4 regions of the Gibbsiella quercinecans genome follow, and region 1 is predicted to be linked to each of the others. Evidence: predicted binding sites of a transcription regulator. Region 1 holds the regulator's gene; each other region holds the start of a gene.
What was found. The regulator Fur, encoded in region 1, represses iron uptake genes when iron is present. The targets are predictions, from matches to a motif close to ATAATAATGAGAACNACTATCAA.
Positions count from the first base shown of each region.

Region 2: exbB (tol-pal system-associated acyl-CoA thioesterase) is a predicted target of Fur. The motif match lies at 1,570-1,592, and genes of this name have one in related genera.
Region 3: sufA (Fe-S cluster assembly scaffold SufA) is a predicted target of Fur. The motif match lies at 2,269-2,291, and genes of this name have one in related genera.
Region 4: sodA (superoxide dismutase [Mn]) is a predicted target of Fur. The motif match lies at 1,707-1,729, and genes of this name have one in related genera.

Region 1 covers NZ_CP014136.1:1,226,717-1,230,908, reverse strand. The annotation lists gene ACN28Q_RS05665 (beta-N-acetylhexosaminidase) at 1-1,966, shown strand, start outside; gene fur (ferric iron uptake transcriptional regulator) at 2,062-2,508, opposite strand; gene fldA (flavodoxin FldA) at 2,839-3,366, opposite strand; gene ybfE (LexA regulated protein) at 3,599-3,886, opposite strand; gene ybfF (esterase) at 4,139-4,192, opposite strand, start outside.
Region 2 covers NZ_CP014136.1:3,404,896-3,409,087, forward strand. The annotation lists gene metC (cystathionine beta-lyase) at 55-1,245, opposite strand; gene exbB (tol-pal system-associated acyl-CoA thioesterase) at 1,687-2,688, shown strand; gene exbD (TonB system transport protein ExbD) at 2,692-3,114, shown strand; gene ACN28Q_RS15750 (shikimate 5-dehydrogenase) at 3,308-4,126, opposite strand; gene ACN28Q_RS15755 (zinc-binding dehydrogenase) at 4,188-4,192, opposite strand, start outside.
Region 3 covers NZ_CP014136.1:5,198,670-5,202,861, forward strand. The annotation lists gene ydiJ (D-2-hydroxyglutarate dehydrogenase YdiJ) at 1-973, shown strand, start outside; gene menI (1,4-dihydroxy-2-naphthoyl-CoA hydrolase) at 973-1,386, shown strand; gene ACN28Q_RS23635 (hypothetical protein) at 1,423-1,827, opposite strand; gene sufA (Fe-S cluster assembly scaffold SufA) at 2,343-2,714, shown strand; gene sufB (Fe-S cluster assembly protein SufB) at 2,729-4,192, shown strand, end outside.
Region 4 covers NZ_CP014136.1:2,451,837-2,456,028, forward strand. The annotation lists gene ACN28Q_RS11330 (PTS sugar transporter subunit IIA) at 1-317, opposite strand, end outside; gene ACN28Q_RS11335 (LacI family DNA-binding transcriptional regulator) at 628-1,653, shown strand; gene sodA (superoxide dismutase [Mn]) at 1,808-2,431, shown strand; gene yiiM (6-hydroxyaminopurine reductase) at 2,609-3,280, shown strand; gene ACN28Q_RS11350 (class I SAM-dependent methyltransferase) at 3,372-4,145, shown strand.

The DNA of each region.
Region 1 (4,192 bases):
CGTTGCACTGGCGCTTGGCGCATTGGCGGCGCCGGCAGCCAGCGCCGTCACCCAGCGTTTCGCACAGCTTGGCATCCCCCAACGTGCGGGCGGGTATCCGATCACAACCGCGATTGATCCGCACGCTTTCAGCGGCGCCGAGGCAGTGCCGGGAGCTTATACGCTGGCGATGGGTGAAAAATCCGCGCAGATTACCGGCATTGATGAAGCGGGCGTATTTTATGGTTTGCAGTCTGTTCTTTCACTGCTGCCTGCCGATGGCGACAAAAAAATCGCCGTGCTGACGGCCCGCGATGCGCCGCGTTTTCAATACCGTGGCGTGTTCCTGGACGTGGGGCGCAATTTCCACACCAAAGACGCGGTTCTGCGCTTATTGGACCAGATGGCGGCCTATAAGCTGAATAAATTCCACTTTCACCTGAGCGACGACGAAGGCTGGCGCATTGAAATTCCCGGCCTGCCGGAGTTAACCGAGGTGGGTGGCAAGCGCTGCCACGATCTGACAGAAACAACGTGCCTGTTGCCCCAGTTGGGCTCCGGGCCGGACAGCGATAATAACGGTTCCGGTTTTTTCACCCGCAGCGACTATATCGACATCGTAAAATACGCCCAGGCACGCCAGATTGAAGTGATCCCGGAAATTGACATGCCGGCGCACGCCCGTGCGGCGGTGGTTGCGATGGAAGCCCGCTACCAAAAGCTGCACGCCGAAGGCAAGGAACAGGCCGCTGGTGAATACCGCGTGCTGGATCCCACCGATGACTCCAATACCACGTCGGTGCAGTTTTACGATCGCCACAGCTACCTGAACCCTTGCCTGCCGTCGTCCACGCGCTTTGCCGATAAGGTGATTGGCGAGATTGCCCTGATGCATAAAGAGGCGGGCCAACCGCTGACCACCTGGCATTTTGGCGGTGATGAAGCAAAAAATATCCGCCTGGGCACCGGCTATACCGATATCCGCCATCCGGAGCCGGGCAAAGGCATGGTCGATCTCAGCAAAGAGGACAAACCCTGGGCGAAATCGCAGGTTTGCCAGGCGATGATCGCCCAAGGCAAAGTACAGGATATGGCGCACCTGCCGAGCTATTTCGCTATTGAGGTGAGTAAACGGGTTAACGCGCACGGCATCGAAAAAATGCAGGCCTGGCAGGATGGCCTGAAAGACGCGGAAAACGCCAAGGCGTTCGCCACCAAGCGCGTTGGCGTTAATTTCTGGGATACCCTGTACTGGGGCGGCTTCGACACCGCTAACGACTGGGCGAACAAGGGCTACGAGGTGACGATCTCCAACCCGGATTATGTCTACATGGATTTCCCGTACGAAGTTAACCCCAACGAACGCGGTTACTATTGGGCGGCACGCTTTAACGATGAACAGAAAATGTTCAGCTTTGCGCCGGACAACCTGCCGCAGAATGCGGAAACCTCGCGCGATCGCGACGGTGATGCCTTCAGCGCCAAGAGCGATAAGCCATGGCCAGGCGCCTATGGGCTGTCGGCGCAGTCCTGGAGCGAAACCGTGCGTACCGACGAGCAGATGGAATATATGATTTTCCCGCGCGTCATTTCGGTGGCGGAGCGTGCGTGGCACCGTGCGGGCTGGGAACTGGATTATCAGGCCGGGCGCGAATATAAAGGTGACGAAACGCAGTTTGTCGATCGCGCGGCGTTGGATAAAGACTGGCTGCGCTTTGCCAATCTGTTAGGGCAGCGTGAACTGGCCAAGTTGGATAAGGGGGGTATCCACTACCGCTTGCCGGTGCCTGGCGCGCGCATCGTTGATGGCAAACTGGAGGCCAATATCTCACTGCCGGGCCTGGGGATTGAATATTCCACCGACGGCGGCAAACAGTGGCGGCGCTATGACGGCAGCGCCAGGCCGAACGTTTCCGCTGGGGTGCAAATCCGTGCCGTCAGCCCAGATGGCAAGCGCTTTAGCCGCAGCGAAGCGGTGCAAGGGTAATTATGCCAGCTCGCGCGCCGCGCGGGCTGCATACGCAGCCCATAAAAAAACAGCCGTATATACGGCTGTTTTTTTACGCTAGGGGCAAGCACCTGTTACTTTGCGTTGTGTATCGAGTCATCTTCACGGCAATCACCGGTTTCACAGTGCCCATACAGATACAGGCTGTGGTTGGTGAGTTTGATACCGTGCCTTTTGGCAATATCACGCTGGCGCGCTTCGATAAATTCGTCGCGGAATTCGATCACTTTGCCGCAGTCCAGGCAAATCAGGTGATCGTGGTGGTGTTGCTGAGTCAATTCAAATACGGATTTGCCGCCTTCAAAATTGTGGCGGGTGACGATGCCGGCGTCGTCAAACTGGTTAAGCACGCGGTACACCGTGGCCAGGCCAATTTCTTCGCCCATATCAATCAATTTCTTATACAAATCTTCCGCACTGACGTGGTGGCATTCCGGATCCTGCAGCACTTCCAGGATTTTGAGTCGCGGAAGCGTGACTTTTAAGCCGGCCTTCTTCAATGCGGTGTTGTTGTCAGTCATGCGGATTCAGTCCTGTTACTATGCTAATCAAGTTGAGGCGTTCTCGCCTATGGCATCGGTCGGCACAAAGATATAATTGCGTCACATTATAGAACCGGTTGCGCTAAATGAAAACCGCCGGTTGTTAACAACGCTATATTTGCACTATTGCATTTTACATATGCAACGTCTTGATGAATGGGATAAACCGATGCCGCAGTTTACCGTGACGATGTGAGAAGTTACAAAATCGTAGCTTCTATTGCTTCAATTCATAATATCAATAATGACCCTGTTGACATTGCTACTATGCACGTTACAAGGCCATTATTCAACCGCCACCCACAAGGTTTAGTTGGCCAGTTCAGCCAGATTCAATTCTTCGCTGATCTGTTTGACCCAGGCGTCGACACGCTCGTTGGTCAACTCCGGCTGGCGGTCTTCATCAATGGCCAGGCCAATAAAATGATCGTCATCCGCCAAACCCTTTGAGGCTTCGAAATGGTAGCCCTGGGTTGGCCAGTGGCCGACGATGGTGGCGCCGCGTGGTTCGATGATATCGCGGATGGTGCCCATCGCATCGCAGAAGTATTCTGCGTAGTCTTCCTGATCGCCGCAGCCGAACAGCGCGACCAGCTTACCGTTGAAGTCGATCTCTTCGAGCGTAGGGAAGAAGTCATCCCAATCGCACTGCGCTTCACCGTAGTACCAGGTTGGAATACCCAGCAGCAGGATGTCGAAGGCTTCCAGATCTTCCTTGCTGCTTTTGGCAATGTCGTGAACTTCAGCCACTTCTTTGCCCAATTGTTTTTGGATCATCTTGGCAATGTTTTCGGTATTACCAGTGTCGCTGCCAAAGAAAATGCCTACAGTTGCCATATAGCGTATAACCCTTTCAATTCAATAAAGTTGTGTCGCGATAAGACGCCGATGGCGATGCAGCGCTGGGCATCCCGTGCGCCATTTTCACGCTGTTTCTTACCGGTAAACGCCTATCATGCCAGAAATTTACCCGCAGGATTTATCGCATTTATGCGATGCCTATGGGGAAGAAAGCGGGAGCGATCCGGCGTTGTCCTTAACGCCTGCGCCGCGCGCCAGGGCGGCAAGATCAGTGTTCTGGCTGTTCTTCCGCCAGTTTAGCCAACAGCATTTGCTCAATGAGTTCGCTGCGGCTGATGTTGCGCTGGTCCGCCAGTTTGTTCAGAGCGTCTACCGCGTCCGCATTGATTTTCAGCTCCACACGCCGCAAGCCACGAACCTTATCGCGCCGTAACTGATTGCGCTTGTTGATCCTAAGCTGTTCATTGCGGGAAAGCGGGTTAGTTTTCGGGCGCCCCGGACGGCGTTCATCTGCGAACAGATCCAGCGTTGTGCGATCCGTTTGTTCTTTAGCCATTGTTGCGGTAACTGCAAGGGAGTTTGTATCAAAAAGCGCTTATGCGCCTTTGGACGGTTCGGTTTACATTTTGTCGGGCCAATCAACCCTAACCCAAAATTCGCCCCCAGCCTGGCGCCGGTTAAAACGCGGAGCTTAGGCGGCAAAATTACAGCGCGCCATATTACCCCAGCAGGTAGAGCAACGACAATGCTTAACTGCGGCGCAAACGCGCTAAGCGCTTATCTTTAGCGCTTTTTTTCGCCAATTGGCTCAGGCCGGGCCGATAAATCGATGAATTGCTCTTAATACCGCCTGTGGTTTTTC
Region 2 (4,192 bases), 2.2 Mb from region 1:
GCAGAAATATGTATCAGGAAACAAAATTACTGCACAAATCGTTGAGGTTGCCGCTTAGTGGTTGATCCGTTCGAAGCCGGCCGCCAGATCGTCAATCAGATCTTCGATGTTTTCCAGGCCGATATGCAACCGCACCAGGGTACCGCTGAAGTCGATGCCGCCTGCCGGGCGGATAGCCGCCAGTTCTTCCGGCTGGTTGGCCAGGATCAGCGATTCAAAGCCACCCCAGGAATAGGCCATGGTGAAATGGCGGAAATTATCAAGATAGTCGGCAAGCTGCTGGTCGCTTAGGCGCTGCTTGAGCACAAAGGAGAACAGCCCGCTGCAGCCGCTGAAATCACGCTGGTAAAATTCATGCCCTTTGCTGCCGGGCAGCGCCGGGTGGTTCATTCGCGCCACTTCCGGCCGTGCCGCCAACCACTGCGCCACCGCGATGCTGCTTTGCTGGTGCTGCTTAAGGCGCACGCCCAAGGTGCGCAGGCCGCGGCTGGCCATGTAGGCGGTATCGGCATCCACCATTTGGCCCATCAGGTAGGAGTATTCACGCAGTTGATCCCAACAGCGAGCGTTGGCAACGGCGGTGCCGAGCATATAGTCGGAATGGCCGATAATGTATTTGGTGCCCGCCTGGATGGAGATATCAATATCGAACTCCAGCGCCTTGAACAGCACGCCGGCAGCCCAGGTATTGTCGATCATGATGACGACTTCGGGGTTAACCGCCCGCACCGCTTGCACGATGGCCGGGATATCCTGGACTTCCATGGTGATGGAACCGGGGGATTCCAGAAACACCACCCGGGTATTGGGCTGCACCAGATCGCCGATGGCGGCGCCAATCAGCGGATCAAAATAGGTGGTGCTGACGTTCATGCGCCCGAGAATATGGGTGCAAAAATCCTGCGTAGGCTCATACGCCGAGCCCGTGACCAGTACATGGTCGCCGGCGCTGACGAATGATAAAATGGCGTTGGATACCGCGGCCGCCCCGCAGGGGTAAAGTGCGCAGCCGGCGCCGCCTTCCAGTTCGGTCATTGCCTCCTGAAAGGCAAAATGGGTGAGCGTGCCGCGGCGGCCGTAAAACAGCTCGCCCTTCGCACGGTTGGCGGTGGCGTGCTTTTTGGCGGCCACGGAATCGAACACCAGTGAAGAGGCGCGTTGCGTCACCGGGTTAACGGCGCCCTGGGTATAGCGTTTTGTACGGCCTGCGCCGATCAGTGCGGTTTCGATATGTTCTGATTTCATCTGTGGCTCACCTTGGTTACGCTTCACTGCTGGTCATGTTGATGGCCTTTACGTTAACATGGTCAAGAATAGCCATCCAGACGTTTTAACTGCTATGGTGGCAAGTGGCTATAATCTGCTACGCTGGGGCACAGTAGCGCAGCATCATGCTGTTTCAAGCTGCAAGATGTGGCCCGTTAGCCTGCGGGAATGTGAAGCGTCGGCGCCGTTATAGCGGTTTTTTGTTAACCTTTTTAGGCGCTGATGTTGCATGGTAAGGGGATGTATTTCCCTGCTTTTATTGTGGAAGCATCATTTTTTTTCCACAGATGCATTATTGCGCAAATAATAATGATAACTACTATCAATTCACGGTCGGTTTGATATGATCGCAGGCTGATTTATTCTCTGGTTTTTTATTCGGTACATTCTCTAATTTTCGGTAATGGGTGGAGGCGCAGCGTGAAAACGGCTGGCAAAGCGATGAATCAAGGATCTCACGGTACTGGCCGGGGAGTATGGGATGCAATCGGGCGCAGTGTCATTGCGCCGATGGTGTTAATGATGGGGCTGGCAGGCTATGTGCATGCTGCGCCGGCAACGGCACCGGGCATTGCAGAAAGCGCTGCGCCGGCGGCAACGCCCGCGCCCTCCGCGCCTGAAAATGCAGCACCGCCGGTTACTGCGCCCGCAGCAGCGGCGCCGGTGACGCCGCAGCAACCGGCCAATGCGCCGGCTGAAATGCTAAGCACCGATCTGTCGGTCTGGGGCATGTATGAGCACGCCGATGCCGTGGTGAAAACGGTGATGATTGGCTTGGTGTTGGCCTCTATCGTGACCTGGACCATTCTGTTTGCCAAAGGCAGCGAACTGTTCCGCGCCAAACGCCGTTTACGCCGCGAGCAGCAGGCGCTGGCCGAAGCGCGTTCCCTGGATGAGGCTGCTGAACTGGCGCAGCAATTCTCGGCGGAAAGCATCAGCGCCGCCCTGCTGAACGACGCGAAAAACGAACTGGAGCTGTCTGCCGATTCTAACGATAACGGCGGGATTAAAGATCGCACCGGGTTCCGCCTGGAGCGCAAAGTGGCGGCCTATGGCCGGCATCTGGGCCGCGGCAACGGCTTCCTGGCCACCATCGGCGCGATCTCGCCGTTTGTCGGCCTGTTCGGCACCGTGTGGGGCATCATGAACAGCTTTATCGGCATCGCCCATTCGCAAACCACCAACCTGGCGGTTGTGGCGCCGGGGATCGCCGAAGCGCTGTTGGCTACCGCTCTGGGCCTGGTGGCGGCTATCCCGGCGGTGGTGATTTACAACATTTTTGCCCGTGTGATTGGCGGCCACCGTGCCCAGGTTGGCGATGTGGCGGCGCAGGTGCTGCTGTTGCTCAGCCGCGATCTGGATCTGGAGGCCACGGCAGAAGCAAAGCGCTCTCAGCACGCACATCAACTGCGGGTGGGTTGAGTTATGGCGATGCACTTGAATGAAGATATCGACGACGCGGGTGAAATGCATGACATCAACGTCACGCCGTTTATCGACGTTATGCTGGTGCTGCTGATTATCTTTATGGTCGCAGCGCCGCTGGCGACGGTGGATGTCCGTGTTGATCTGCCTGCGTCTTCCGCCAAGCCGCAGCCGCGCCCAGAAAAGCCGGTATTCCTGTCGGTAAAAGCCGATGGGCAACTGTACATCGGCGAGCAGACGGTCACCTATGAACAGTTGGTTTCCGTGCTGGAGCAACAGACCAATTTCGATAAAGAAACCACCATTTTCTTCCAGGCTGACAAGAGCGTGAACTATGAAACCCTGATGCGCGTAATGGATACCTTACGTCGCGCGGGCTATCTGAAAGTTGGGCTGGTGGGGATGGAGAGCGTCAGCAAATAGTATCTACCCAAAATAATTCGAGTTGCAGGAAGGCGGCAACGCAGCGAATCCCCAGGAGCTTACATAAGTAAGTGACTGGGGTGAGCGAGGAAAGCCAACACACCTGCAACTTGAAGTATGAAGGGTATCGCGGTAGGGTGCCGCCGCGGCTATCAAGCCAGCCAGTTTCCCTGGCTGGCTTTTTTATTGTGGCCTAGCCGCGGGCATGTGCGGCGGCCTGCGCCACCTGCGCATCGGTTGGCCGTACCCCGGTGTACAACACAAACTGTTCCAGCGCCTGCAGCGCTATCACCTCGGCGCCGGTAATCACCTGTTTGCCTTTTTCCCGCCCGTAGCGAATTAACGGCGTTTCCGCCGGCAATGCAACCACGTCAAAGACGATGCTGGCGGCATCGATAGCGGCAGGCGGAAACGCCAATTGATCCGTTTCCGCGCCGCCTGCCATGCCGATCGGCGTGACGTTGATCACCATCGCCGCTTGCAGATCCCCCAATTCGGGCTGCCATGAGTAGCCGTACTGCGCCGCCAGCGCTTTGCCGGCGGCTTCATTACGGGCGATGATATGGCCGTCGGCGAACCCGGCATCGCGCAATGCTGCCGTCACCGCTTTCGCCATGCCGCCGCTGCCGCGCAGGGCAAAGCGGGTGGTCGGCGGCACCTGGTATTGCGCCAGCAGTTTGGCTATCGCGATATAGTCGGTGTTGTAGGCGCGCAGATATCCCGCGTCATTGACGATGGTATTCACCGAGTCTATGGCTTTGGCCGAAGGATCGAGTTCGTCCAGGAACGGGATGCAGCTCTCCTTGAACGGCATGGAGATCGCGCAGCCGCGGATCCCCAACGCCCTGACGCCCCCCACCGCGGCCTGAATATCCTGGGTGGTGAATGCCTTGTAAATGAAGTTCAGCCCCAGTTCCTGATACAGGTAGTTATGAAAGCGGGTGCCGAAGTTGCCGGGGCGGCCGGACAGCGACATGCACAGTTGGGTGTCTTTATTGATTTCACGGCTCATGGTTGGTCCTTCTCTTTCACACAAGGTTGACCCATTCAGCTTACGCCAAATGTTAGAGGATTCAGA
Region 3 (4,192 bases), 1.6 Mb from region 1:
TTTTCTGCAGTTGTACCACACTCGCTACCTGCGGCCGCTGCGCGACTATATGGTCGCCGGGGTGGAAAGCTACACGCCGCTGATGGCCAGGGCGCCGAAGGCGTTCAACTTTATGTTTCGGCAACCGTGGGTGCGGGAACTGAGCCGCAGCACGCTGGGGATGATTGACCTGCCGATGCTCTCAAGCCCTACGCTGCGCCAGCAGCTTTCCGGCCACAGCGCCACGGCGGTCACGCTCGAGCAGCTTGAAGCATTGGATGAACGCCAGCGCCAGGATTACGTGCTGGTGGTGCAGGATCCGTTTACCAGCTATTACGATGCCAACGTGGTCGCCGACTTTGTTCGGCTGGTGGAAAAACTGGGCTACCGGCCGGTAATGTTGCCGTTTTCGCCGAACGGCAAGGCGCAGCATATTAAAGGTTTCCTGGTGCGCTTTGCCAAGACCGCGCGCAAAACGGCCGATTTCCTCAACCGTGTGGCGAAGCTGGGCGTGCCGATGGTCGGGGTCGATCCGGCGCTGGTGCTGTGCTACCGCGATGAGTACCGGGAAATCCTTGGCGACGCGCGTGGGGATTTCAAGGTGCAGTTGGTGCACGAATGGCTACAGCCGGTGTTGGCCGAGCGTGCCGAACAGCCGCTTGGCGGTGAGTCGTGGTACCTGTTCGGCCACTGTACGGAAAGCACCGCGCTGCCAACCAGCACCCAACAGTGGATCGCGATTTTCGCCCGCTTTGGCGCCCGCCTGGAGAACATTAACGTAGGCTGCTGTGGCATGGCCGGCACCTACGGGCACGAAAGCAAAAATTTGCAGAATTCACTCGGTATCTATGAGCTATCCTGGCATCAGGCGATGCAGCGTTTGCCACGCCAGCGCTGTCTGGCCACCGGCTATTCCTGCCGCAGCCAGGTGAAACGCATTGAAGGAAACGGAGTGCGCCACCCATTACAGGCACTGTTGGAGATGATCGCGTAATGCTATGGAAACGTCAGACAACGCTGGAGCAGTTGAACAAAACCGGCGAAGGTTGCATGGTCGCCCACGTGGGCATTGAGTTTACCAAACTGGGGCCGGACACGCTGGAGGCCACCATGCCGGTCGATAGCCGGACCACTCAGCCCTTTGGCCTGCTGCACGGCGGGGCTTCCGTGGTGCTGGCCGAATCGATGGGTTCCATCGCCGGCTATCTGTGCACCGAAGGGGATCAACAGGTGGTAGGGTTGGAAATCAATGCCAACCATATTCGCGCCGTGTTTGACGGGCAGGTGCGTGGCGTGTGCCGCGCGCTGCACGTTGGCCGCCGCCACCAGGTTTGGCAAATCGAGATTTTCGACAAGCGCGATCGCCTGTGTTGTACCTCCCGCCTGACGACGGCGGTGTTGGGCTAAGCGCCAAGCCCACGCCGGCGTGGCGCATAACGGGGGCTACAGCTGAAACGGCACCCGTTTAACGAAGTCCTTCTGAAAGGCGTTGGCTTTGTCCCAGGTGCCTTCCATGGCGTACTGATGGCAAATCAGCTGCAGGGTATGGCGGGCAAAGTGGTAGCTCTGTACGCGGAACAGCTGGCAGCGATCCGGGTTATTGATCTCTATAATCAAGCGGTTATGTAATTTACTCAGCGCGTGCAGATAGCTTTCGTCATCGCCGTTTTCCTGGCACAGATTGGCCATGTTCAGGCTGACGCTATTGTAGCGCTTGAGGTGTTCGATATCGCATCCCGGCCGCTTCAGTGCGGCTTCCGCCATGTAGAAATCGATCGTGGCGTCACGCACGCTGAATTTGTATTGATCAATCTTGTTCAGCAGCCACGCATTTATTGAAATAGTCATTGGCCCCACGCTTAATGCAGTTAAATGATAATCATTATCATATTTGCTGGCGCGATAACGATCAATTCCCTGGCAATAATATTTTCCGCAAATAGGGCTGTATTTTTGCGTTAGCGACCCAATTTATTGGCTAACGACTAAACTTAATACAGATAAGGCGCGTTATTACCACAAGATAAATAAGGATATTATCGCGCCCGAACACAGAAATAGGTATTTTCTATGAATGTTCAGTATTATCTGCCCGCAAGGGGGTATCCGGTTTATCGCCTGCGGATAACGCGGCGATGAATGGGGAATAGTGCTTGAAAGTCATGGGGATGAAAACGCGCCCTGGCGATGGTTTCATCGCGGGCCACGCGGTTGCCGGGCTGTTTTATTGCCGGCCAACGTTAAAAAGCGCATTTTTTGTCGCATACCCCTGTAAAACAAACGGTTGAAGTGATTATTGTTATCACTAACATAGTAAGTAAGCCAGATTGGCATGATAAAAAACAAGGTAAGAGGTAGGCCATATGCAAACGGAAAGTGTTGGCACGTTTTCGCTAGATGAAAATGTCTGGCAGGGCATTGCACTGAGCGACAGCGCGGCAAAGCAAATCAGCAAACTCATGCAGCAGGATCCGCAGGTGAAAGGGCTGCAGTTGAGCGTGAAACAATCTGGCTGCGCCGGATTCGGCTACGTGCTGGATTTGACCCAAGCTCCGGCGGAAGACGACCTCTTGTTTGAACGTGACGGCGCGAAACTCTACGTGCCGCTGAAAGCAATGCCGTTTATCGATGGCACCACGGTGGATTTTGTCCGTGAAGGGCTGAATCAGATATTCAAATTTAATAATCCCAAAGCGCAACATTCCTGCGGGTGTGGCGAAAGCTTTGGCGTTTAAGCGATGTAACTAACATGACACGAAGCAATGTAGACCTTCCTAACGATGTACAGGCTTGGGTCGGTGACGGGCGTTACAAAGAAGGGTTCTTCACCCAGTTGGCAACCGATGAACTGGCCAATGGCATCAACGAAGATGTGGTGCGGGCGATCTCGGCCAAACGTAATGAACCGGAGTGGATGCTGGAATTCCGCCTGGAGGCGTACCGTGCATGGTTGCAAATGGAAGAGCCGCACTGGCTTAAGGCGCACTACGATAAGCTCGACTATCAGGATTACAGCTATTTCTCGGCGCCTTCGTGCGGCAGTTGTGACGATGCCTGCGGTTCGCAACCGGGCGCCGAGCAGCAAACCGGCGCGGCAATGGCGGAAAACAGCTATCTGACGCAGGAAGTGGAAAACGCGTTCAACCAACTGGGCGTGCCGGTACGTGAAGGCAGCGAAGTGGCGGTGGATGCGATCTTCGACTCGGTTTCCGTTGCCACCACCTACCGCGAAAAGCTGGCGGAAAGCGGGGTGATTTTCTGCTCGTTCGGCGAAGCGATCCAGGAGCACCCGGATCTGGTGCGCAAATACCTGGGCCGCGTGGTACCGCACAACGATAACTTTTTTGCCGCGCTCAACGCGGCGGTGGCCTCGGACGGCACTTTCGTCTACGTGCCGAAAGGGGTACGCTGCCCGATGGAACTGTCCACCTATTTCCGCATCAACGCGGCGAAGACCGGCCAGTTCGAACGCACCATCCTGATCGCCGATGAAGGCAGCTACGTCAGCTACATTGAAGGCTGTTCTGCGCCGGTACGCGACAGCTACCAACTGCACGCGGCGGTGGTTGAAGTTATTCTGCATAAAGATGCCGAAGTGAAATACTCCACCGTGCAAAACTGGTTCTCCGGCGGCGAAAGCAAAGGCGGGATCCTCAACTTCGTGACCAAACGCGCGCTGTGCGAAGGGGCGAACTCGAAGATGTCCTGGACCCAGTCGGAAACCGGTTCGGCCATCACCTGGAAGTACCCCAGCGTGATCCTTCAGGGGGATAACTCGATCGGCGAGTTCTTCTCTGTGGCCCTAACCAGCGGCCATCAGCAGGCGGATACCGGCACCAAGATGATCCACATCGGCAAAAATACCAAGTCCACCATCATTGCGAAGGGGATTTCCGCCGGGCACAGTGAAAATACCTATCGCGGGCTGGTAAAAATCCTGCCGGGCGCGGAAAACGCGCGCAATTTCACCCAGTGCGACTCGATGCTGATCGGGCCGGACAGCGGCGCGCATACCTTCCCGTATGTGGAGGTGCGCAACAACAGCGCGCAACTGGAGCACGAGGCCACCACCTCGAAAATCGGCGACGATCAACTGTTTTACTGTCTGCAGCGCGGCATCAGCGAAGACGATGCGATCTCAATGATCGTCAACGGCTTCTGTAAAGACGTATTCTCCGAGCTGCCGTTGGAATTTGCCGTCGAGGCGCAAAAA
Region 4 (4,192 bases), 1.2 Mb from region 1:
ACGGCGCACAGCATGATCACCACGTACACCGGATCGTTTTCCCCGGCATCAAAATTAACGCCGTTTTTGATATGCAGCAGCGACAGGCCATTTTCATGCGCGCCCTGTTCAGGGCGGGCATGCGGCATTGCCAGGCCAGGCGCCAGCACATAGAAAGGGCCGATTTCAGCGTGCGCGGTAAAAATCGCCTCGAGATACGCGGGCGTAATGGCGCCCCGCGCCAGCAGCGGTGCGGCGGCCTTGCGTACCGCATCCTGCCAGTCGATAACCTCGTCCACGATGTTAATAGCGTCGGCGGTGAGCCACTGAGTAAGCATGCTAATTTCCCGTCGGTTGGTGAATGATCTGCATTCTGGTGATTTAGTGAACGCCATTCTGTGATACTAGTCGCAAAAGTTAGCGGTAACATGGTTATTGTTAAAAAATGAGTTACCGCTAACATTTTTTGCATTTGCGGTTGCGTGGTTTGCATCGCGGCAATTTACATCGCGGCAATAGGTTGGCATGTTCTGAATTGCAGGGCGGGTTTGTTCAATGGCCAAAAGTGTGGTTTTTAACATAGCGCGCGGACGCATTTGGTCTTAAGCTGCGTCCAGTTAAAAACGGACAGTCAGTCAGGAGAACGCCATGGCAGAAAAACGACGGCGCAATACCGGCAAAAGTACCCTCGCCGATGTCGCCCGTTTAGTGGGTGTCAGTACGATGACCGCATCGCGCGCGCTGCGCGTGCCGGAAAAAGTCTCTCCTGAAATCCGCGAAAAGATCGATGCGGCGGTGATTGAGCTGGGATATGTGCCGAACGTGCAGGCACGCAATCTGGCTTCGGCCTCATCGAGCCTGATTACCATGGTGGTGCCCTCTTTCGCCACGCCGGGCTGTGCGGTGGTGTCGGAAGCCTTGCAGGGCGTGCTGCGCCCGCAGGGCTATAACATGATGCTGGCGGAAGCCAACCATTCGGCGTCTGAAGAGAAAGACCTGATCGAAATGTTGCTCTCTTACAACCCGGCGGCGATGGTGCATTTTAATTTCGATAACGCCACCGACGCGCACCGTCTGCTGAGCAACTCCGGTTTACCGGTGATGGACATTGGCGGCGTGCGCCACGATGCCCCCGGCATCAGCATCGGCGTCGATTACGCCAAAGCTATTCGCCAGTTGGTGCAAAAGCTGGTTGAAAACGGCTATCGCAATCTCGGCCTGCTCTGTACCCAAACCAACAGCACCATTTTCAGGCAATTGCTTAATGGCTGGCACAGCGGCATGTTGGCGATGAATCAGGCGCCGCATCGCGTAGTCACCTCACCGCAGCAGCCGACTTTCGCCACCGGGCATGGATTGCTGGCGGAGATCCGCCTGACGTGGCCTGAACTGGATGTGCTGATTTGCACCGCTGAAGAGGTCGCCTGCGGCGCAATCATGGCCTGCCACGCCGCAGGCATCGCCATTCCCAGCCAGTTGGCGATTGCCAGCATCGGCGGCGGCCATCTCTCTGCGGTTTGCTCCCCGCCGCTGACCACCGTCGCGCTGCCGTATGAAGAGATGGGACGGGTGGCCGGCAAGCGCCTGCTTGCCGCGTTAAATGGCGACGAACCAGCGGCATTCAATGAGCTGCCGGCAACGCTTAAAATGCGCGCCAGCACCGGCAAGGTATAAAAACAACGGGTTGCTTTTGCCAGATTGCACAAATCCTTATACTTAATAGGGCATTGATAATCATTTTCAATACCAATTAATTAACTATAATGATCCGACTGCTTACGCGGTGCTCACATATTGCGCCGCCCAAAAACCACTGGAGATGATGATCATGAGTTATTCACTGCCATCCCTGCCTTACGCCTATGACGCACTGGAACCGCACTTCGACAAGCAGACGATGGAAATCCATCACACCAAACACCACCAAACCTACGTCAACAATGCCAATGCGGCGCTGGAAAGCCTGCCGGAACTGGCCAAACTGTCTGTTGAAGAGCTGATCGCTAACCTGGATAAAGTCCCGGCCGACAAAAAAATCGCGCTGCGCAACAACGCCGGCGGCCACGCCAACCACAGTCTGTTCTGGAAAGGGTTGAAAACCGGCACCACGCTGTCTGGCGATCTGAAAGCCGCCATCGAACGCGATTTCGGCAGCGTAGAAAAATTCCAGGAAGACTTTGAGAAAGCCGCCGCCACCCGTTTCGGCTCCGGCTGGGCCTGGCTGGTGCTGAAAGACGGCAAACTGGCTGTGGTTTCCACCGCCAACCAGGACAGCCCGCTGATGGGCGAAGCCATTTCCGGCGTTTCCGGCTTCCCGATTATCGGCCTGGACGTGTGGGAACATGCTTACTACCTGAAATATCAGAATAAACGCCCTGACTACATCAAGGCCTTCTGGAACGTCGTGAACTGGGACGAAGCCGCCAAACGCTTCGCCGACGCCGCGAAATAAGCGCACGCTCACCAGCCACGCTAACCGTTTCCCCGCCGGGGGAGCGGTTTTTTTTTGCCCCGATTCCGCGCCGCTGCCCCGCTTTCGTTTTCCCTCTCACGGCCGCACCGCTTTATCCTGTCCCTGGCCGGCAACTCACGCTATCCTGAAACCTGACGTGACAGTAAGGAGGCTCACATGCACCACCCCGACGTTTATATTGGCGGCATTCAACATTACGAGGGCGGGCGCCCGAGCGCGATCGCCAAGCGCCAGGTGGACGGTGCCGTTCAGCTCACCCCGCAGGGGCTGGCAGGCGATGAGCAGGCGGAAACCCGCCACCATGGCGGGCCGGACCGCGCGCTGTGCCACTATCCGCGCGAACACTACAACCACTGGCGCGCACAGTTTCCGGTGCAGGCCGAGCAGTTCTGCGCGCCCGCCTTCGGCGAGAATATCTCCACCCTCGGCCTGACCGAGCACAACGTATTTATCGGCGATATCTTCCACTGGGGCGAGGCGTTGATTCAGGTCACTCAGCCGCGTTCCCCCTGCTTTAAACTCAATTTCCATTGCGATATCGACGATATTTCGCTATTGATGCAGCAAAGTGGCCGCTGCGGCTGGCTGTACCGGGTGATCGCCAGCGGTGAAGTGAGCGGCGATCGCCCGTTAACGCTGGCGGCGCGCAACAGCGAAATCTCGGTGGCGGAGGCCATCAGCATCGCCTGGCATATGCCGTTCGACGAAGAACAATACCACCGCCTGCTGGCGGCTGCTGGGCTGTCCGCCACCTGGAGCAAAACCATGCTGGCGCGCATCACCACCGGCAAGATCGAAGATTTCAACCGGCGCCTGTTCGGCCACTAACGGATAGACACAGCGCGCAAGGGTCAGGGATGGGCCACATAACACGCTGGCACCCCAGCAACGTGAGAGATTAAACAGATAGGCAAAGACCATGACACAACTCATCCATCCTGCCGCAGCCGAAGGTTATCAGGCCAATGCGGAATACTACGTTAAAGGCCGCCCGGATTATCCACCAGAAGTCAGCGCATGGCTGCGCGAAGCTGTCGGCCTGCAGCCGGGGAAAACCGCGATCGATCTCGGCGCGGGCACCGGCAAATTCACCGCCCGCCTGCTGGAAACCGGGGCGCAGGTGATCGCCGTCGAGCCGGTGTTGCAGATGCGTGAAAAGCTGGCCGCCGCGCTGCCGCAGGTAAAGACCCTGGCGGGAACCGCCGAAGCCATCCCGCTGCCGGACGAATCCGTCGACGCCGTGGTGTGCGCACAGTCCTTCCACTGGTTTGCCACCCCGGCGGCGCTGGCGGAAATCCGCCGCGTTCTGAAGCCAGGCGGCAAACTCGGGCTGATTTGGAATATGCGCGACGCGCGCGTGAACTGGGTGCGCAAACTCAACCAGATTGTCGATCGCTACGAAGGGGACGTGCCGCGTTTCTATTCCGGCGCGTGGCGCAGTCTGTTCCCGGTGAAGCATTTTGATAGCCTGCGGGAGCAAGGGTTTATGTTCGGCCACAGAGGCGCCACCGAAGACGTGATTTACAACCGGGTGCGCTCAACCAGCTTTATCGCCGCCCTGCCGCAGGCGCAGCAGGAACAGGTGATCGCACAGTTGCGTGAGCTGGTGGCGGCGGAAGAAGAACTGCGCGGCAAGGAAACCGTAACGGTGCCTTACCAAACCCAGGCGTTCGTCACTACCAAGCTGGAATAAAAACTGCGCCGGGCGCGGGGAGTGATGCAGTGCCTATGTGTAGCCCC